DNA from 3 places in the Neobacillus sp. DZ-9 genome. Region 3 is predicted to be linked to each of the others. Evidence: predicted binding sites of a transcription regulator. Region 3 holds the regulator's gene; each other region holds the start of a gene.
The links. Region 3 encodes LexA, which represses DNA repair genes until DNA is damaged. Its sites were predicted from a motif close to CGAACATATGTTCG; they were not measured.
Positions count from the first base shown of each region.

Region 1: a site for LexA is predicted at 3,310-3,323, ahead of AC59HZ_RS05550 (YhjD family protein). Genes of this name have one in related genera too.
Region 2: a site for LexA is predicted at 4,334-4,347, ahead of AC59HZ_RS02640 (Y-family DNA polymerase). Genes of this name have one in related genera too.

Region 1 covers NZ_JCAIOL010000002.1:216,201-223,544, forward strand. The annotation lists gene AC59HZ_RS05525 (enoyl-CoA hydratase-related protein) at 1-10, shown strand, start outside; gene AC59HZ_RS05530 (M48 family metallopeptidase) at 168-1,436, shown strand; gene AC59HZ_RS05535 (hypothetical protein) at 1,559-1,816, shown strand; gene AC59HZ_RS05540 (IDEAL domain-containing protein) at 1,892-2,128, opposite strand; gene AC59HZ_RS05545 (competence protein ComK) at 2,327-2,899, shown strand; gene AC59HZ_RS05550 (YhjD family protein) at 2,918-3,283, opposite strand; gene AC59HZ_RS05555 (LCP family protein) at 3,552-4,493, shown strand; gene AC59HZ_RS05560 (TVP38/TMEM64 family protein) at 4,544-5,212, shown strand; gene lepB (signal peptidase I) at 5,202-5,756, shown strand; gene addB (helicase-exonuclease AddAB subunit AddB) at 5,983-7,344, shown strand, end outside.
Region 2 covers NZ_JCAIOL010000001.1:521,161-528,504, forward strand. The annotation lists gene AC59HZ_RS02625 (SDR family NAD(P)-dependent oxidoreductase) at 1-443, shown strand, start outside; gene AC59HZ_RS02630 (DEAD/DEAH box helicase) at 542-3,709, shown strand; gene AC59HZ_RS02635 (YqzH family protein) at 4,061-4,252, opposite strand; gene AC59HZ_RS02640 (Y-family DNA polymerase) at 4,415-5,674, shown strand; gene AC59HZ_RS02645 (YolD-like family protein) at 5,765-6,103, shown strand; gene AC59HZ_RS02650 (CDGSH iron-sulfur domain-containing protein) at 6,141-6,347, opposite strand; gene AC59HZ_RS02655 (iron-sulfur cluster biosynthesis family protein) at 6,413-6,745, shown strand; gene AC59HZ_RS02660 (alpha/beta hydrolase) at 6,764-7,344, opposite strand, start outside.
Region 3 covers NZ_JCAIOL010000002.1:692,294-699,637, forward strand. The annotation lists gene AC59HZ_RS07950 (methionine gamma-lyase family protein) at 1-421, shown strand, start outside; gene AC59HZ_RS07955 (MerR family transcriptional regulator) at 1,058-1,432, shown strand; gene glnA (type I glutamate--ammonia ligase) at 1,465-2,799, shown strand; gene AC59HZ_RS07965 (DUF4257 domain-containing protein) at 3,152-3,439, opposite strand; gene lexA (transcriptional repressor LexA) at 3,645-4,268, opposite strand; gene yneA (cell division suppressor protein YneA) at 4,428-4,751, shown strand; gene AC59HZ_RS07980 (YneB family resolvase-like protein) at 4,757-5,404, shown strand; gene AC59HZ_RS07985 (DUF896 domain-containing protein) at 5,486-5,716, shown strand; gene tkt (transketolase) at 5,896-7,344, shown strand, end outside.

The DNA of each region.
Region 1 (7,344 bases), 480 kb from region 3:
AGGCAAATAAACATACATGGCTGCGCTTGGTTCTATCACAGTTCTCGCCCTATATTCTTATCTATTGTAGCCAGTCTTCTGCTGGCTTTTTTTAATGTCCAGTTCTAAATCAGCGATTTTTATCTACACTATGTATAGAGAGGTTGTACACAAAGGGGGACAAAATCATGGTCAGAAAAATGGGGTTCTATGCGGTTTTGGCCTTTTGCCTATATGGGTTGTTTTTTTATTGGTATTTATTCCATCTTGCCGACCCAAAGCTGCCATTTGAATATCAAGGAACTAAAGCGGATCCTGCAACTTTTTTAAATGGCAGAGAGCTCATGTTGAGTGAGGAGTATTCAAAAATAAGAAATTTATTATTTTTCCTATCAACGCCATTTGAATGGATATTCTATTTTCTAATTTTATTATTTGGTTTTTCTAAGGCCTTTAAGCGGTGGGCAGAAAACTCTGCAAAGTACAAATTCTTGCAAACTCCCATCTATTTGATTTGGTTATCATTTTTTGCCTTCTTGGCCACTTTACCTTTGACTTATATAAGTTATTCTTTATCCAAAACCTATCATATTTCTACCCAGACCTTCCCATCATGGATGAAGGATGAGCTCATTGACTTTTGGCTTAATTACGGAACATGGTTGATTATTGTGCCGATCTTATACTGGCTCATGAAAAAAAGCCAAAAGCGCTGGTGGCTATATGGCTGGCTGTTATCCATACCTTTTACCTTATTTATGATGTTCCTGCAGCCGGTTGTCATTGACCCGCTTTACAATGATTTTTATCCTTTAAAAAATAAAGAATTAGAAACGAAAATATTAGCACTCGCAGATAAGGCTCACATTCCTGCCCAACATGTGTTTGAAGTGAATATGGCGGATAAAACGAACTCATTAAATGCCTATGTTACCGGGATTGGCTCAAACGCCAGGATTGTTCTCTGGGATACGACTCTAAATAAGCTGACAGACGACCAAATCTTATTTATAATGGCACATGAAATGTGTCATTATGTTGAAAAGCATATTTATTGGGGGATAGCAGGGTACTTATTAATTTCACTATTGGGTTTATATCTGACCTATAGATTTATGAATTGGATAGTTAAACGCTGGGGAAAAGAATTGAAAATCTCAGATGTCAGAGATATAAGATCTCTCCCGTTATTTTTTATGATCATTTCCATGCTGTTATTTGCAGCAAGTCCGCTGACAAATTTGGCTTCACGGTATCAGGAAACACGGGCAGATCGGTATGCTATTGAGATGACCCAAAACCCTGAAGCTGCCATTACTTCCTTTCAGGAATTGACCCGATCAGGTTTAAGCCAAGTAAGACCTCCGTTCTTGGTGAAAATTTTTAGATATACCCATCCTTCCATGCTTGACCGGATTTCAATGCTGGAAGAATATCAAATAAAGCATGAACAGTAACAGGGTAAAATACAGGCTGATGACGAACACTTTGTCATCAGCCTATTTATGATAATTTAGGCAAATAATAGATATTTTCACTAGACAAGCATTTTAATCCTTTCATCTAATATAGAAACGGAATGAAAGGGGGTACTACAGTGAATAATCAACCAGACATTGTTTTCATTATTTGGGAAAGAAACGCTAATGACAGAAGATCCCCTCGCAGAATTGTCCAAGCAACTGTTATCGGTAGTGCTAATCCATGTCGGAATCTTTTAGAACGTAACGATCGTTTTTCACGTGCTCAAAGCTGCTTATTAGAAAACGCCTTTGTAAGAGAATTCCAAGAAGTAGTTGGAAACTTCGGGGTTTCCATATTTGTTCGTAGATCGTAAAAGGTTATAAAATAAAAAAAGTGCCAGCCTGTCACGTTTAGCTGAGAGGCTGGCAATTTTTTTAACCCGAAAGGCTTAAGTTCCAAATCGTTTGTTAATTTCTTTAAGCTGTCCTGAAAGATGGAGGAATGACTTTTTGTCCCGATGATCAATTGCAAAGTCGATCTTTCGTAATAATTTTTCCTTTTCAACTGTTAGCTGGATTTCTGATAAGAGCATATCAATGTATAAATCCTGGACGAAATTTTCCTTCAGCCGATTTCGTTTCATGGCACCAAGTTTCATTAATTCCGTGTATGATTTTTCACTCATGAAAATCACCTCTGATGCTTTTTTTAATTATATGGGTTTTTTTGAATAATATCATTAAATTATTTTAATTTTCAGAAACATTTTTACTTGACACATCAATTGTGAATAATTAATAACAATTCAGAAAAGTAGAGGAATTGGAAAAATAAAAATGATAAGATATGGTGGAATTAGGAGTATGAAAAGGAGTGGAATGGATTGAAAGAGCAGAAAATTGATGAATATGAGATTAATTCATGCACCATGTTTTTGAAGCCTGTCGTTTATGGAAGTAAAATTTATTCCCAGATTTATGAAGTTGAGGATCGTTTCCTGTCTCCGTTTAAACCATTGGATATAATAAAAAATAGCTGTGATTACTTTGGCGTCGATTACGAAAGCCGGAAAAGGGGAACGCGAAAATTAACTGGTTATAATCGCAAAAACCCAATTGCCATTGAACCGGCAAATCACATTTTCTTTTTCCCAACTGCCTCACCTAGCAACCCTGAATGTATTTGGCTCTCACAAGAGCATATTAATGACTACCGTCGAGCAGGGGCAAACCAAACGATGATAACTTTCCATAATAAACAATCTTATCTTTTTCCTGTTTCATCCTCTACAATTGAAACTCAATTATTAAGAACGGCATTATTAAAATCAACTATTTTACAAAGAATTGACCATAAGGGGAGAAAGTTAACTTACTTACTGCACGTTCCGAAGACGTTACAAGCCTCAGAAAGTACCCATGAATATGCTGGTGAATTCTCGAAGGGCGAGGAGTAAACCGGTTAATATTATCCTCTAACGGGACAGGTGTTTTTTTAATAAATATAGCTCCATTAATTCTTGAACTTTATTGCGAATTCTAGGATTAAAATAATTATGGTTTTCTTCATATCCTTTATAAATAAACATGAACATTGTAAAGGCATCGTCCCGTTTTGTTTCAATTACCTGAAGTTTGTTCTTTTTCATATATTGTTTTACCTCAGAGAGTTCCCTCTGGATTTCTTTCATTGTTTCCTCAATTAAATTCAAATAAGGTTTTTTTAATTTGAAGGGGCTTTTTTCCACAACTTCTAGGTCCCGATTTAAGACGATTAAAACCATCGGTAAATAGATGGCTTTTTCCATGATGTCGCGATCATTCTCTGGAATCCTGGTCATTTACCACCGCACCTTTCTACCTATAGAGAACAAATGTTCTTGTTTTATTTTACATAAAAGCTTCATTAAAAGCAATACTGCATTCCTTTTTAGAAAACTCGCTTAAAAGCGAGTTTTTTTATTGCAAATTTTCTCATTTTCGTGAGAAAGTTTTTATTAATAGAAGGATATCTGATAGGGGAAAATGAATTAAAGAAGAAACCTTGAAAAAGAAAATAAAACTTTAGATAGATGAACAGAAAATACATGGACGAGATAGGTGATTACAGTGAGGTCTGAAAAACATCAAAAAAAGAAAAAGAGAAGATGGACGTCCATTTTGCTTATATTCTTATTATTAATTGGCGGTGTGGCAGGATATGCTTATTATCAATTTGAGCAAGGAGTTAATCAATCTTTAAAAAAAATAAATAAAGACCAGAAGGAAACGAAGGTTGTTTATACATTTGAAGGCAAGAAGGATCAGTATGGCGACACCAATATCTTATTGCTTGGAAGTGATGCACGGGGAAAAGAAAAAGCCAGGGCAGATACGATTATGATTGCTCATTATAACGAAGATAAAGGTACCTTTAAGCTTACCTCGATTATGCGTGACAGTTATGTGGAGATTCCGGACCATGGAAAGCATAAAATAAATTCTGCCTTTGCCCGTGGAGGTCCTGAATTAATGAGACAAACAATCAAACAAAATTTTGATATTGACTTGCAATATTATGCGATTGTTGATTTTCAAGGCTTTGTGCAGCTCATTGATGAAGCTTTCCCTAATGGGGTAGAAATTGATGTAGAGAAAAAAATGGAGAAGAATATTTACATGACCTTAGAGCCTGGTCTACAACGATTAAATGGCACACAGATGCTGGGGTATGTTCGTTTTCGCCATGATGCCATGGGGGATTTTGGGCGAGTAGAGCGGCAGCAAAAAGCAGTAAAAGCAATTAGAGACCAACTAAGCGGATTCCAAACCATTACAAAACTCCCAAAATTAGTTGGAGTCGTTGCTCCGTATGTTAATACAAATATGAAAACTTCGGACATGATTTTTATGGCAAAAGATTTCTTTTCCGATAAAAGAGGAAATGTAGAGACATTAAGAATTCCTGTCGAAAATAGTTTTACGGAACCACGTATAGAGGGAGAGGGAGCGGTATTAGATATTGATGTCGAAAAAAATAAAGAAGCGCTTCAACAATTTATTACAAAATAAGCCCTAAAAGACTATCTTAAATAATACACAACAAGAATAAGGAGAAGCGGATGGATTTCGAATCGATTAGAGCATGGTTTACCATTGAGAATTTGATGAATCTTATCCAGGAATACCGAGCCCTTGGTCCCATTCCTGTCATTTTGCTTATTGTTATTGAAGCCTTTTTGCCGTTTCTCCCTCTATTTTTGTTTGTAATGGCTAATGCCAGTGCTTTTGGGCTTTGGCTGGGTTTTTTATATTCTTGGCTTGGTGCTTGCATTGGCGCATTACTGGTATTTTCTTTAATCCGAAGATATGGGCAAAAAAGGCTATTATCTTTTTTACCTAATCACCCGAAGGTTCGTAAATTGATGGACTGGGTTGACAGGCATGGCTTCGGTCCTCTCTTCATATTACTATGTTTTCCCTTTACACCCTCGGCTGTCGTGAATATTGTCGCCGGACTTTCGAAAATCAGCATTGCTCAATACATGCTTGCGGTATGTATTGGAAAACTGGTGATGATATTCACTCTAAGCTTTGTGGGTTATGACATTCATTCCTTGATAACTCAGCCGTATCGATCGGTTATTGTATTAATTGTTATTTTCATCCTGTGGTATGTAGGTAAACGAATCGAGATTAGATTGAATAAACCTTTAGAAAATGTCCATACTGGTGAAATAGATAGAATGAAAGAACAGGAGAAACGGAGGAGGAATGTCGGTGAAGATTGAATGGAAACAAGAAGGAATGGAATGGGTGAAGGCTTTTGCCATTGGAATCATCATTTTTGCTTTTATTCGAACTTTTTTCTTTTCAAATTATGTAGTCGAAGGCGAGTCTATGATGCCAACTCTTCAGGACGGTAATAAGCTGGTAGTGAACAAGCTTGGATACCAAGTCGGAGAATTACATCGTTTTGACGTGATTGTTTTTCACGCAAATGAAAAAGAAGATTTTGTGAAACGAATTATTGGATTGCCAGGCGATAAAATTGAATACCGTGATGATACCCTATACATTAACGGGCATAAGTATGATGAGTCATTTTTGAATGTGTATAAACAAAAATCACCCGGTGTGAAAATAACAGGCGATTTCAATTTAAAAGAAATTACCGGTGTAGAATCGGTGCCTAACGGAAAATTATTTGTACTAGGGGACAACCGATTAGGCAGCTGGGACAGCCGACATTTTGGTTTTATTTCTGCACATCAGGTTGTCGGTAAGGTGGATCTCCGCTACTGGCCGTTAAACGAAATGGACGTGCATTTTTAAGTAAATATTAATCGAATAACTTGGTTGATTAGAGAGGAAAGCTAGCGCCTGGAGCGGAAATCAACAGATAAATATATTAAGAAAGAAAACACGATTTTGCAATCGTGTTTTTTTATTACCAATTTTGGTATGAATCTGTCTGCAGCAAACCAAACGTTTGTACTCATATTATGTTAGAATGGAAGATACAGAGTTTTTGAAGGGATAGGGAAGGAGAGGTTAATACATGTCATTAAGAATGGTAATTGGGCGATCAGGAAGCGGAAAAACGACGATGTTTTTTGACGAAATTCATAATCAACTATTGGAAGACCCGAAGGGGAATCCCATTATTTATATTGTCCCAGAACAGATGACCTTTTTGTCTGAATACCGTTTGGCCGTTAATCCAGAGATTAGCGGAATGATCCGGGCCCAGGTGTTTAGTTTTTCCCGCTTGGCATGGCGCATACTCCAAGAGACCGGCGGAATAAGCCGGGTTCATCTAAGTAGTGTCGGGATGAGTATGCTAATCCGGAAAATAATTGAAGAACAAAAGGATCAATTAAGATTGTTCCACCGGGCTGCAGATAAGAGTGGCTTTGTCCAGCAGTTAGAACAAATGATTACAGAATTTAAGCGTTATTGTATTCGGCCAGAAGAGCTTATTCAAGATTCACTAAAGTCCGAAGGGTCCTCAAAAGCCCTGCAGGATAAGTTGAATGATTTAGAGCTTATTTATCATAAATTTGAGGACGAGGTTTTTGGAAAGTACATTGATTCGGAAGATTATTTTCGACTTCTTGCTGAGAAAGTACAAGCCTCAGATTATCTAAAAGAGGCTGAAATCTATATTGACGGCTTTTATAACTTTTCACCACAGGAATATCAGGTTATTCAGGAATTAATGAAGCATTGTAATCGCGTTTCGGTCGCCTTGACAACCGATCGGATATTGTTGGATTCTGTGCCGGACGAATTGGAATTGTTCCGTTTATCTAGTGATGCCTGCTTTTCCATTTATGAAATAGCAAAAGCCAGCAGAATCGAAATCGAACGACCTATCGTCCTAAAGGAGCAAAAAAAATGGCAAATGAAGTCATTAGCTCATTTAGAGGAAAAATTTGATGTCCGACCAGCGGAAGCTTTTCATGGGGAACCAACGATTACGATTTTTCAGGCAGTAAATCGACGCGCTGAAATAGAGGGAATTGCAAGAGAAATTCGCCAATTAGTTCGAACAAAGGGCTACCGCTATCGAGATATTGCGGTATTAATAAGAAATGGTGCAGATTATCATGAGACAGTTGAACCCGTTTTCGCTGATTATCAGATTCCTTATTTTATCGACCAAAAAAGGACGATGCTAAACCACCCTCTAGTTGAACTCATTCGTTCAAGCCTTGAAGTCATTAATTCTTTTTGGCGCTACGAGTCTGTTTTCAGGGTAATAAAAACCGAATTAATCTACCCTTTGCAGGATAATCCCGCAAAAATGCGAGAGAAGCTTGATAAATTGGAAAACTATGTATTAGCTTATGGAATAAACGGCAGTAAGTGGACGAAAAAGGATCGATGGAGTTATCGGCGAATTAGAGCTTTGGAAATG
Region 2 (7,344 bases), on a different contig from region 3:
TAGGGCTGATGGCCTGTACCAACATGGTGCTGCCGCAAATGCGCGAGCGGCGCTTTGGGCATATTATTAATATTGCTTCACAAGCTGGAAAAATTGCCACTCCGAAATCGAGTGTCTATTCTGCCACTAAGCATGCTGTTCTTGGCTACACCAATGCTCTTAGAATGGAGCTCTCCGACTATAATGTTCAGGTAACCTCTGTGAATCCGGGGCCGATTGCCACTAATTTTTTTAACATTGCCGATGAAAAGGGCACTTATGTTAAAAATGTTCAGCGGTATATGCTTCAGCCAGAGTATGTGGCAAATAAGGTCGTTGAAAGCATGCTGACGAAAACGAGGGAGATCAATCTGCCGCGCTGGATGAACCTGGGAAGTGTCGTCTATGTTCTATTTCCACGGTTGTTTGAGCGACTGGGAAAACGAATGCTCAGTTCTAAGTAAGGGAAAAGCTGCCTGGTCAAGGCGGCTTTTTGTATGGGAGCAGTTCTATAAAAATGTTATAATGGGTAATCTAAATGACCTCAGGAAGGAGTCCCCTATTGAATATAAGATTGCATCCAAAAATGATTAAAGAATTGTGCGGGACTGTCTCCTTCAAAAGAGGCGAGGCTTTTTACCGTTCCAATAAAGTAACCATTGAAAATTACGGTCCTGACCGATGTGAAGCATTAGTATCCGGAACAGAGGATTTCCATGTTGTGATTGAAAGGGAAAACAATGGTGGTTTTCGAACAAAGTGCACGTGTCCTGTGTTGACTTCCTTTCAAAAGGATTGTCAGCATATTGCTGCAGTATTGCTAGTCATATACGAGCATCAACGTAAAGGAACCACTCCCTTTCGAGAGGGTTCTTCAAACAGGGGGGAGAATCTAGCAGAGGGGGTGCTGAACCTCTTCAACAACCAGCCCATACGCTCTAGCGGGCATCAACTCCATTTTGAAAATAGAACCGTGCTTAAAGTCGAACTTACCTGTAAACCAATTTTGATTGATGAACAGTACACTCTCGGAATGCAGATAAAGATTGAATCAGCAAATGTACAAAACATCCGGGACTTTCTTAGCGCCGTTGATCAGGGGCGACCATTTAAGCTTTCTAGCCTATTCTGTTATGAACCTTACCTGCATTGCTTTCAACATGAAACTGATTCCGTGATTAAGCAACTAATACAAGTGATTCAAGATAATAAGCATACAGGCGAACAAGAACTGCTTCCGATTCCGCCTTCTTCCTGGAAGCAGCTGCAGCCATTGCTTTCGAAGGCACCATTGGTGAAGCTTAAATACAATGGAAATATCTATGATAGTTTAGTTGTTACGGACGAGCTGCCTCCGTTAAAGTTTGAATTTAGCGAGACGGATGGCAATGGCTATTGTTTAAAGGTTAAAGGATTATCTAATATGATTATCTTAGATTCTTACGGGTCTGTTTTATCGGCAGGGAAAATCGTTACGATGAAAACGGAGGACTGCCAGCGTTTGTCCGATCTTAAACAACTGCTAGATGCCTCAGGAACGAATCAAATTTCCATCCCTCAAGTACAAATCAAGTATTTTTTAGAAAAAGTAGTCCCTGGCTTAAAAAAAATAGGTTATGTCCAGCTTTCTGATGCACTGGCAAAAGAGTATATGAAAACGCCTCTGATTGCCAAATTGTACTTGGATCGGGTGAAAAATCGCCTGCTAGCCGGGCTGGAGTTTCATTACGATAATGTTGTAATCAATCCTTTGGAGAGGCCGGATATTTATGCTGGTTCTAGAGTAATTCGTGATGAGGATAAGGAGAGCCTGATTCTGCAGCTTATGGAGGAGAGTTCATTTGTTAAAACTGAAGGCGGTTATTACCTTCACAATGAAGAATTAGAATATGAATTTCTCTACCATACTGTCCCGAAGCTCCAAAAGCTAGCACAAATTTATGCTACAACAGCTGTACGAAACAGGATTTTTAGAGAGAATCCCCGCCCGAGCTTGAGGGTAAGGGTGAAAAAAGAACGAACAAATTGGCTCGAATTTAAATTTGAACTAGGAATTCCTGAGCAGCAAATTAAAGAAGTTCTAACGGCCCTAGAGGAAAAGCGGAAATTTTATCGGCTTCGGAATGGTGCGCTGTTGTCGTTAGAGACACGGGAGTTTAAGGAAATCCAACGGTTTTTAACGGAAATACCAGCAGAGAAGAAGAATCTTGAAGATAGCTTCGAGCTATCGATTATGCAGGGACTGCCGCTGCTTGATTCGGTTGATGACAGTCAGGTGTTCATTGCGGAAGAATCCTTTCGTCAATTCCTTGAAAGTCTCCGCAATGCCGGCAGCTTAGAGTTTGCAGTGCCATCCAGTTTAGATTCGATTTTACGGGACTATCAAAAACGCGGTTACAAGTGGATGAAAACACTTGCCCATTACGGATTTGGCGGAATTCTAGCTGATGATATGGGCCTTGGAAAAACATTGCAAAGCATTACGTTTATTTTATCAGAGCTTGAGAACATCCGTGCAAAAAAGCAGCCGGTTTTAATTGTCTGTCCTTCCTCTTTACTGTATAACTGGCTGAGTGAAATGATGAAATTTGCTTCAGAAATTCAAGCTGTTGTCGTGGATGGCAATCAAGCTGAGAGGCATCGTATCCTGAAGGAAGCTTTGCAAATGGACGTGGTTATCACTTCGTATCCTTTGCTGCGTCGGGATCTCAAGTGGTACGAGAACCAAGATTTCCACACTGTCTTTTTTGATGAAGCACAAGCCTTTAAGAACCCACTGACCCAAACGGCACGGGCGGTAAAAAGGCTTAAGGCGGATTATCGATTTGCCTTGACCGGAACACCGGTAGAAAATTCTCTCGAAGAACTTTGGTCTATTTTTCATGTCGTCTTTCCTGAACTATTTCGTGGCTTAAAGGAATTCTCAAACCTATCAAGGAAAAAGATTTCTCGTAGAGTCCGGCCATTCTTATTGCGAAGGATGAAGGAAGACGTCGTTTCCGAGCTTCCGGAAAAATTAGAGTTTACGGAATCAGCAGAACTTCTTCCAGATCAAAAGAAGCTGTATGCCGCGTATTTGGCTAAGCTGCGAGAGGATACACTTAAACATTTGGACAAGGAAACCATCCGGAAGAACCGGATAAAAATCCTAGCAGGTTTAACGCGCTTGCGGCAGATTTGCTGCCATCCGGCTTTGTTTGTGGACGGATACAAAGGCAGTTCTGCTAAATTTGAAATGCTGATGAGGCTTATTGAGGAATCCAGGCTTTCAGGAAGGAGGGTGTTGATTTTCTCGCAGTTTACAAAAATGCTTGATCTTATAGGGAGAAATTTAGCGGTTAAGGACCTTCCTTTTTTCTATCTTGATGGCGCGACCCCGTCTGAAGAACGCTTGGAAATCTGCAATCGATTTAATGAAGGGGAACGCGATTTCTTCCTTATTTCGCTTAAGGCTGGCGGTACAGGACTTAATTTGACGGGAGCGGACACGGTCATTTTGTATGACATTTGGTGGAATCCGGCGGTCGAGGAGCAGGCCGCAGACCGGGCCCATCGCATCGGCCAGAAAAATGTTGTCCAGGTCATCAAGCTTGTTTCCCGAGGCACCATCGAAGAGAAAATCAGCGAACTGCAGGACAAAAAAAGACAGCTGATTGAAGAAATCATTGACTCCGAGGAGCAGGGCAAATCCGTTTTAACCGAGGAGGATATACAAGAAATATTATCTTAACATAATTTATGGGGAATTCTTGCATGTTTTTCTATGGGGCAATTTGCATGGAATTCCTGTTGCTTTTGTCCCATAGAGCTTTTCTATGGGGCAATTTGCATGGAATTCCTGTTGGTTTTGTCCCATAGAGCTTTTCTATGGGGCAATTTGCATGGGGTTCCTGCTGGTTTTGTCCGATAGAGCCCTTCTATGGGACAAATTGCATGGAATTCCCGCTGGTTTTGTCCCATAGAGCCCTTCTATGGGACAGTTTGCATGGGGTTCCTGCTGGTTTTGTCCCATAGAGCTTTTCTATGGGACAGTTTGCATGGGATTTCCGCTGGTTTTGTCCCATAGGGCTCTTCTATAGAATCATCCTGTTAAAAATTCATACACCATATCATTTACTACCTCATATAAATCCGCACTCGGTTCTTCGTCTTTTGTTTGAAGAATCCGATTCACAAGTACCTCCAAATCTTTCTCATCAACAGGCATCGAATCCGCCTCATAATACTGTTTAAAACAATTCTTGATCATTTTAACGACTAATTTTTTCTCCATAAAAACGCACCTCAACGTTATTATACTGTTTTGCCGCTTAATCTCCATCTAAAAAAACAGGCAAAAAATTTCCATTGAATGAGAACGTATATTCGCTTATCATAATAAATATAATAATAAAGAACAAATGTTCCACTTTTGAAAAACTGTGAGGGGAAAGCCATGGTGGATTATAGCACACTGCCGCAAAATAAAATTCTATGTGTGGACATGAAGAGCTTTTATGCAAGCTGTTCGGCTGTTATGAGAGGTCTTGACCCATTGAATTGCTATTTAGCGGTGGCTGGCAACTTGGATCGGCAGGGAAGTGTCGTACTTGCTGCTTCCCCGCGCCTCAAAAAAGAATTTGGCATTAAAACAGGTTCGCGGCTATTCGAGATTCCAAAAGACCCAAGAATTCAAATTGTTGAGCCAAGGATGGCAACGTACTTACGTGTTTCAACTGAAATTTCCCGTGTCTTTAACCGCTACGTTCCAAAAGAAGCCATCCATACGTACAGCGTCGATGAAAGCTTTATTAAAGTCGATGGCGCGGTTCACTTATGGGGGAATGCTCGGACGATTGCCGAAAAAATAAAGGACGATATTGAACGGGAATTTCAGCTGCCGTGCGCCGTCGGCATTGGCCCGAACATGCTCATGTCAAAGCTTTGTCTGGATCTGGACGCAAAGAAAAAAGGAGTGGCTGAGTGGACGTATGAAGATGTAAAGACAAAGCTTTGGAACGTATCCCCGCTTAGGGAAATGTGGGGAATTGGCCGGCGTGTCGAAAAGACATTAAACGGAATGGGGATTTTTACGGTTGGCCAGCTGGCCCGCTATGATTTAGAAAAGCTGGAAAAGAAGTTCGGCATTATGGGAAACCAGCTTTATCATCATGCCTGGGGAGTGGATCTTTCTGAGCCAGGAGCCCCAATCATCCAGGGGCAAATCAGCTTTGGAAAAAGCCAAATTCTTTTAAGGGATTATAAAGAGGAAAAGGAAATCAAGGCCGTTATTTTAGAAATGTGCGAGGAAGTGGCCCGGAGAACAAGAACGCGCCGTAAAGCAGGGAGGACCATTAGTCTCAGCATCGGTTACAGCCAAGATGAATTTGGCGGCGGCTTTCATCGTTCCCGAACGATTCAGCAGCCAACGAATGAGACGATGGAGCTTTACCGCGTCTGCCTTGAATTGTTTCATGAAAATTATACAGGCAAGACGGTAAGGCAAATTGCGATTGCCCTCGGAAATATTGTTGAAGACTGCGAGCTTCAGCTTGATCTTTTTGACTTGGGTGCCTATAAGAGGCGGGAGCTTGGCTATGTAGTGGATGCAGTCCGCCGCCGCTTCGGTTCGGGCTCGCTGCTGCGCGCTGTTTCCTATACAGCAGCTGGAACTGCAAAGCACAGGGCAACACTAGTGGGCGGGCATAAAATGTAATTAGAAAAGCGGAAGCGCCTAGGCGCTGGAGCTAGACAGTTATCAAATTTAAGGCGAATTCTGAGTGAATAAGAAAGAAGGTAGAGGCGTATGGCGATTCGCGACCGCGGCAGAATCAAATGGACGTCGATGATGCTTCCTGAGCATGTGAAATTGCTCCGGGATTGGGTAAAAGAAGATGAATACGAACAGAAAAGAGAAATGGATGAGCAGCAGCTCGAGCTCATGAATGAGACCTTGTCTGAAGCAATTGAATTTGATCAATATATTACAATTACGCATTACCATAACCGGAATTATGAAATTGTGATTGGCAAAATTCATTACTGGGACGAAATGGCTCAAAGGCTTCATGTAGTAGACCGTTTTGAAGAAGTGCACCGGATTCCCATAGATGCGATTGCCGATATAAGGCTGACGGACGCATAAAAAGCGCGGCTTCTATCATGAAGCCGCGCTTTTTAAACTATTCACCTTGAGGAACCCGGACTTGTGATTCGAAATTTCCTTTATGCGAGCCATCGCAAAAAGGTTTGTTTTTTGATAAGCCGCAGCGGCAGAGAGAAAAAGATGGTTTAGTAGTATAAACATTGCCTTCCCCATCAAGTAATTCCACATCACCGGTGATTCTTAGAGATCCGTTATCATTTACTTTGATTTGAACTTTGGACAAAGACTGACACTCCTTTAAAAACATATGATACAATCATCATATGCCTAATGAGGGAGGGTTTAAACGTGGAAATTATAATTACAGCAGAAGCGGCAGAAAAAATTAATGAAAGAACCGCAAACCGCGAAGGCTATTTAAAATTAAAATATGATACAGATGGCTGCGGCTGCGCCGTAAACGGTGTAATTGCCTTATGGTATGTTACCGAATTAGAAAATACCGACATCGCGATTGAAACAAACGATAGAACGGTTTATGTAGAAAAATCCAAAATGGTCTTCTTTGATGAACAAATGAAAATTGATTTTTCCAAGGCAACTAATTGCTTTCAATTAAAAAGCCCAGGGCAAATCCTGAACGGACATATGAGCCTAATACTGAAAGAAAAAACAGACTGATCCAATGGACAGTCTGTTTTAATTAAGCAAAGGCTGATGAACATATTTTTGTAGAAATTCATCAATCACCCGTTCGTAATCAGCGGGATTTTCGTTAAAGGATTGGGCATGGCGCCCGTTGGCTGCAAGATAGAGCATCTTCGGCCCTTTCTTTTGTTCAAATAGTTCTTTCGTCATGGTAGGAAGAATAAAATCATCCTTTTGGCTGTGAATGAACAAAACGGGATGTTTGATGTTCTCAATGACCGAAATCGGAGAAACATTCCGAATGGAATATTTATCACGTAACCTTAAAAGAGCGTCACCGATCGGCAGCAAGAGTCCGGGGATAAGTTTAAAATCTTTTTTAATCAGGTAGGCAAGCTGTTCTTTAAAATCAGAAAAGGGACAGTCGGCAATATAAAAATCAGCGCCATCCTCTAAAAGCCCTGCATATAACAGCATTGTCGCTGCCCCCATCGATTCCCCGTGAATTCCAAGTTCAAGATTGGGCCCTTTTTCATTTTTTAGCCAGTCAACAACTGTTTTTAAATCAAATTTTTCATAGTGGCCAAAGCTGGTTGTTTTCCCGCCGGATTCCCCGTGGCGGCGATGGTCAT
Region 3 (7,344 bases):
TTTAGCCCCACACGTGGTAGCTCAAGCACTAAAGGGAGCCGTTTTTACAGCTGCCACGCTTGAAAAATTGGGAATGAATTCATCACCGAAGTGGGATGCGAGGCGGACAGATTTAATTCAATCAGTCCAATTTGATGATCGCGATAAAATGGTCGCCTTTTGCCAAGCTATTCAATTTGCCTCCCCGATTAATTCATACGTTACCGCACACCCAAGCTATATGCCTGGGTATGAAGATGATGTGATTATGGCTGCGGGAACCTTCATCCAGGGAGCAAGTATTGAACTGACAGCAGATGGCCCAATCAGACCGCCATATGTGGCCTATGTTCAGGGCGGATTAACCTATGCCCATGTAAAAATGGCCGTATGTCTAGCTATTGATCAATTAATCGAAAAAGGATTAATTGAACTGAAGTAGGAAAATATACAAGAAGGTCAGCAGGTAAATGAGTCAGGCCTAAGAATGAACCTCGACGGTAATTAGTAGAGGTTCCTAATGCCCTTTAGTGGGGGAAAACCATCAGGATGGTAATTAGGAGAGGTTCTTAATGCCCTTAAGAGGGGAAAAACCATTAGGATGGTAATTAGGTGAGGTTCCTAATGCCCTTTAGAGGTGAAAAACCATCAGGATGGTAATTAGCAGAGGTTTCTAATGCCCTTTAGAGGGGAAAAACCATCAGGATGGTAATTAGGAGAGGTTCTTAATGCCCTTTAGTGGGGAAAACCATCAGGATGGTAATTAGGAGAGGTTCTTAATGACCTTAAGGGCGGAAAAAACGCCAAGCCGGTAATTAGTAGAGGTTCCTAATGCGTGTTCGCGCTGAAAAAACACCAAAACGGTAATTGTGCGAAGGTACTATTGCTCGTCAAACCCCAATAAATCAAAATATTGTAATTAAAACGGTTCCGCAGACTTAACTTTAATTATAATTTAAAAACTATGTTAGATTTTCTTACATGAGATTGACATATTATCTAACGTCAAATATAATAACAATATGATAGATAGTAAGGGAGGAGAAATTTGGTGAGTGGAAAGGAAATTCGCCGTTCCATGCCGCTGTTTCCCATCGGAACTGTCATGCAGCTAACAGAGCTGACAGCAAGGCAAATCCGGTATTATGAAGAACACCAGTTGATTTCTCCAGCAAGAACTGAGGGAAATAGACGGCTATTTAGTTTGAATGATATTGATAGGCTTTTAGAAGTGAAAGATTTAATTGATCAAGGAGTCAATATGGCAGGAATCAAGCAGCTATTCTTGGTCAAACAAGAACAAGCAAATGTTCTTGAGCAACATGCCGAAAAGGCGAAGCGCGAGTTAACAGATGATCAGTTAAGAAAAATGCTGCGAAACGAATTGATTCATTCAAATAGATTAAATCGTTCCTCACTTCGTCAAGGTGATATGTCACGCTTTTTCCATTAAAATTTTTTATGAAAATTTAGGGGGATTGAAAAATGCCAAAGTATTCAAGAGAAGATATTCAACGTCTTGCAAAAGAAGAAAATGTTAAATTTATTCGCCTACAATTCACTGACATTCTAGGAACAATTAAAAACGTTGAGATTCCTATTAGTCAATTAGAAAAAGCACTTGATAACAAAATGATGTTCGACGGATCTTCAATCGAAGGTTTCGTACGTATTGAAGAATCTGATATGCAGTTATATCCTGATTTAAATACATGGGTGGTTTTCCCATGGACCGCAGAAAAAGGAAAAGTTGCCCGTTTAATCTGTGATATCTACACTCCAGAAGGAAAACCTTTTGAAGGTGACCCTCGTAATAACTTAAGAAGAGTGTTGAAGGAAATGGAAGACCTTGGTTTCACTAACTTTAACCTCGGACCTGAGCCAGAATTCTTCCTATTTAAATTGGACCAAAAAGGTGAGCCTACTTTAGAATTGAACGACCAAGGAGGCTACTTTGACTTAGCTCCAACCGATTTAGGAGAAAACTGCCGCCGCGATATCGTTCTTGAATTAGAGGAAATGGGCTTTGAAATTGAAGCTTCTCACCACGAAGTAGCGCCAGGTCAGCACGAAATCGATTTCAAATATGCCGATGCTTTAACAGCCTGTGACCAAATCCAAACATTTAAGCTGGTTGTAAAAACAATTGCCCGTAAACACGGTTTACACGCTACTTTCATGCCAAAACCTTTATTCGGAGTAAATGGTTCTGGAATGCATATGAACCTTTCCTTATTTAAAAATGGGGAAAATGCCTTCTTCGAGCCAACTGGCGACCTTCAAATGAGCGATACTGCACGTCAGTTCATTGCTGGTATCTTAAAACATGCACCTGGATTTACGGCAGTTACAAATCCAACTGTAAACTCTTATAAGCGTCTTGTTCCTGGCTATGAAGCACCATGTTATGTTGCTTGGTCTGCACAAAACCGTTCACCATTAATTCGTATTCCAGCATCACGTGGACTAAGCACACGTGTTGAAGTACGAAGCGTTGACCCAGCTGCAAACCCTTACCTTGCGATGGCTGTTCTGCTAAAAGCTGGCCTAGATGGAATTAAGAATAAGTTAACTCCTCCTGCACCAGTTGACCGTAACATTTATGTAATGAGCAAGGAAGAAAGAATAGAAGAAGGCATTATCGATCTGCCTGCAACTCTAGCTCAAGCTTTAGACCTATTAAAATCAGACGAAGTAATCATAGCTGGTCTTGGCGAGCACATCTTAGAACACTTTGTAGAAGCAAAAGAGATCGAATGGGATATGTTCCGTACCGTCGTTCACCAATGGGAACGCGATCAGTATATGTCAATGTATTAAGATTGGAAAGTCTTGTCGCTTTTATAGCGTCAAGACTTTTTTATTTGTTGAAAAAGATAACTTCATTCGGGAAGCGAGTTTCATTTACTGTGGAAACACAGATTCTTGGATTTAGGTAAATGAACTGTCACTTCATTTACCCTGGAAGATCTATTTCATTCACTTTGGGCAATGAAAGGCTCTTTCATTTACCGAAGAGACACATTTTCATGCAAGTCGGTCAATGAAACACTATTTCATTGACCCTCGATGCACTTTTTCCTGCATTTTGGTCAATCAACCATCCAAACTAAAAAAACAAGATCACAAAAAAACAGCATCCTATAATCCAGATGCTGGTTTGTAATAAATTTTATTTCTCATCACTGTTCTGTTTGATCAATTTAAAACCCGAGAGTGCAGCATCACCAGCAATCCCGGCAACTAGCGAAAAAATAATATTCTCAACATAGGAATTTGGAGCTGTATACAAAACAAGAAGAAGGGCTGCAACCGCACCTAGAAGCATTTCTTCTAGAAAACCGAGATAAAGGAACTTTTTTGTTTTCCGAGGCATAATAATTTTACCATGCTTACGAACATGTCCAATAATCCCAACCGACCCACCAATCACTAACGAGAAAATAATGTCAATGAACACTTCTTTCTCACTCTCCTTAAGCCTGAATTTTTTGGACCTAAGGTAAATCTTGGTGTATTACCATTATACTAAACTTGGAAACTCTTGAGCATAGGAAAAAATACTGAATTTTCCAAATACAAGCATCATTAAAATTATTTATCAAAAATTTTCCCAATATTAGTATTGATAAAACAAGAGTCGGCAATTGAAAGCCGACTCTTTATTAATGAATATGTCTATATACTCCGATAACTTTTCCAAGAATAGAAACATTTCGTAAAATAATAGGATCCATGGTTGAATTTTCCGGCTGCAACCGGATGAAATCTTTTTCTTTAAAAAATCTCTTACACGTTGCTTCATCATCTTCTGTCATCGCGACAACAATATCCCCATTATTCGCTGTTTGCTGCTGTTTAACGATTACATAGTCTCCATCAAGAATTCCAGCCTCTATCATACTTTCACCCATGATTTCTAGCATAAATACGTGTTCATCAGCAGGTGCAAGCCTTTCCGGAAGTGGAAAATATTCTTCTACGTTTTCAATGGCAGTAATAGGTAATCCCGCTGTTACCTTACCAACGATTGGAACATTGACTACATTGTTTCTTGGGATATGAGCAAGTTCATCTACTTCCAAAATTTCGATTGCTCTTGGTTTTGTTGGATCTCGTCTAATAAGACCTTTACTTTCTAATCTAGCTAAATGGCCATGTACAGTGGAACTGGATGCAAGTCCAACCGCTTCGCCAATTTCACGTACGGATGGAGGATAGCCCTTGCTCTTAACCTCACCTTTTATGAAATCCAGGATATCCTGCTGCCGTTTAGATATCTTTACCATGATAAAATGCACCTCGCCTGGTTAATGTTGTCTTAATTATATCATGTTCGCTTATTTTATACAAACATAAGTTCGAATAACTAGTTGACAACAAACAAACGTTCGAATTATAATGAAACTATCAAAAGCGAACGTATATTCTATTAAGAGGTGTTAATCATGAAAAAGATTTGGAACCAATACTCATTTGCTATAATTCTAATGTTTATAAGCTGTTCATTTGCCTTAATCTTATCTATTCAGTCAAATGCCAATGAAAAGGATAAATTTATAAAAGTAACTGTCTCTGAAGGAGATTCACTCTGGGAGCTATCCGACCAGTATGCAGGCCAGCACTCTCTATCCAATAAAGAGTTTATCAGCTGGGTGAAAAAGCACAATAAAAATGTGGGTGATCAAATTTTCCCTGGCGATAAAATTATGATCCCAGTCAGCAACGAAGCTCCGGATACTACACAATTTGCAAGTGCCATTGAGGAATAAATGGGATGAATGCAATCATATACTGCCGGGTTAGCACAAATAAGGAAACGCAGGAAACCTCGTTACAGCGTCAAGAAGAAGAACTAATACAACTTGCAAAACAGCATCATTTTGAAATTGATTCAATTATTAAAGAACAGGCAAGCGGCTATGACTTTGAAAGAGATGGTATCCTTCATGTTTTGGAACGGATAAAGGATAAAAAAGTACAAGCCCTTCTAATTCAAGACGAAACACGTCTTGGCAGGGGAAACGCCAAAATTGCACTTTTGCACTGTATCTTAAAAGAGGGAATTAAACTTTATTGTATTTCTCATAATGGTGAATTGCAGCTTTCAGAGTCGGATTCTATGGTATTGAAAATTGTTAGTATGGTGGAAGAGTACCAGCGAAAGCTCCATAATGTAAAAATAAAGCGTGGAATGAGACGGGCTGTCGAACAGGGATATAGCCCCCAAAAAAATTTAAAAAACCTTGGTGAAGCTTCAGGCCGAGAAAAAATCGAAGTTCCAGTCGAGGAAATTGTGAGATTAAGAAAGAACAATTTAACCTTTCATGAAATAGCCGCTGTTTTAAGAGGATTTGGGTATAATATTTCCAAAGCGACCGTTCATCGTAGATACCAGGAATATATGGAATCTCAAGATGAGTAGACCTTTTGCCTTGTCAGAAGGTCTTTTTTTTAGTAAAATCAGTTGCTATGTACACAGTTTTTTATGAAAGTTGGTGTTTAAATGCTGTCCAAAGAGAAAATGGCAAGAATAAATGAACTTGCGAGGAAAGCGAAAACAACCGGATTAACGGAATTAGAAGCAAAAGAGCAATCCAAACTAAGAAGTGAGTATCTAGCAACTTTTCGTTCCAACATGCTTGAAACGTTAACCAATACAAAGTTCGTTGATCCATTAGGAAACGATGTCACACCAGGAAAACTTAAAGAAAGAAAGAAAAATAATCTACATTAATTCAAGGAATACTATTTTTTGTATTCCTTTTTTATATGCACAAACCATCGTTGTGTCCAAATGAGAAACAAAGCGAAAATTAATTTCATTTATTAAGTTTATTGGTTGAATTAATTTCAGTAGCAATATAATATTAAGAATGTATCTAGTATTCAAGTGGTGAAGAAAGGATGTAATTCATGTTTAATACTATTGATGATTTATCCGTTACTTCGATTCGTACTCTTTCCATAGATGCGATTGAGAAAGCAAACTCAGGTCATCCGGGAATGCCAATGGGTGCTGCACCTATGACCTATACATTGTGGACTCGCTTCATGAACCATAATCCGAAGAATCCACAATGGTTTAACCGCGATCGTTTTGTATTATCTGCAGGCCACGGTTCTGCGTTGTTATACAGCATGCTTCATTTATCCGGTTACAACTTATCTATGGAAGATTTAAAGCAATTCCGTCAATGGGGAAGTAAAACACCTGGGCACCCAGAATACGGCCACACTGAAGGTGTCGAAGCAACAACTGGACCGCTTGGTCAAGGTATTGCAATGGCAGTCGGTATGGCAATGGCAGAACGTCATGTAGCAGGCGTTTATAATAAAGATAAGTTTGAACTTGTGAACCATTTTACATACAGCATCTGTGGTGACGGAGATTTAATGGAAGGTGTTTCTGCTGAAGCTGCTTCCCTTGCAGGTCACTTGAAATTAGGACGCTTAGTTGTACTTTATGATTCAAATGATATTTCACTTGATGGAGACTTGGATAAATCCTTCTCGGAAAGCGTAAAAGAGCGCTTCTTATCATATGGCTGGCAGTATGTCCGTGTAGAAGATGGAAACAATCTTGAAGAAATCGCAAATGCGCTTGAAGAAGCAAGAAGTGACCTTGATCGTCCTACTATGATCGAAGTTAGAACGGTAATCGGTTATGGTTCTCCAAACCGTGCCGGTACTTCTGGCGTTCACGGATCACCACTAGGTGCTGACGAGTTAAAATTAACTAAGGAAGCATACAAGTGGACATTCGAAGAAGATTTCCATGTGCCACAGGAAGTATATGATAACTTCCAAAAGCTAATTGTGGAAACAGGTGAGAAAAAGGAAAAAGAATGGAATGACCTTTTCGCACAATATAAGAATGAATATCCAGAATTGGCTAATCAACTTGAGCAAGCATTAAATCAAGAACTTCCTGAGGGCTGGGACAAGGATATTCCAGTCTACAGTGAAGGCAAATCTCTTGCAAGCCGAGCTTCCTCTGGTGAAGTTTTAAATGCAATTGCTAAAAACCTTCCTACTTTTATTGGTGGATCTGCTGACCTTGCTGGTTCCAATAAAACGATGATCAAGGGAACAAAAGATTATATGCCAGGTTCATATGAAGGCCGTAATTTCTGGTTTGGCGTTCGTGAATTTGCGATGGGTGCTGCTATGAATGGTATTGCTCTTCATGGCGGAGTTCAAGTATTTGGAGGTACTTTCTTCGTATTCTCTGATTACCTTCGTCCAGCCATTCGTCTTGCGTCATTAATGGGCTTGCCTGTCACATATGTATTTACTCATGACAGTATTGCGGTTGGGGAAGATGGGCCAACACACGAGCCAATCGAACAACTTGCAGCGCTA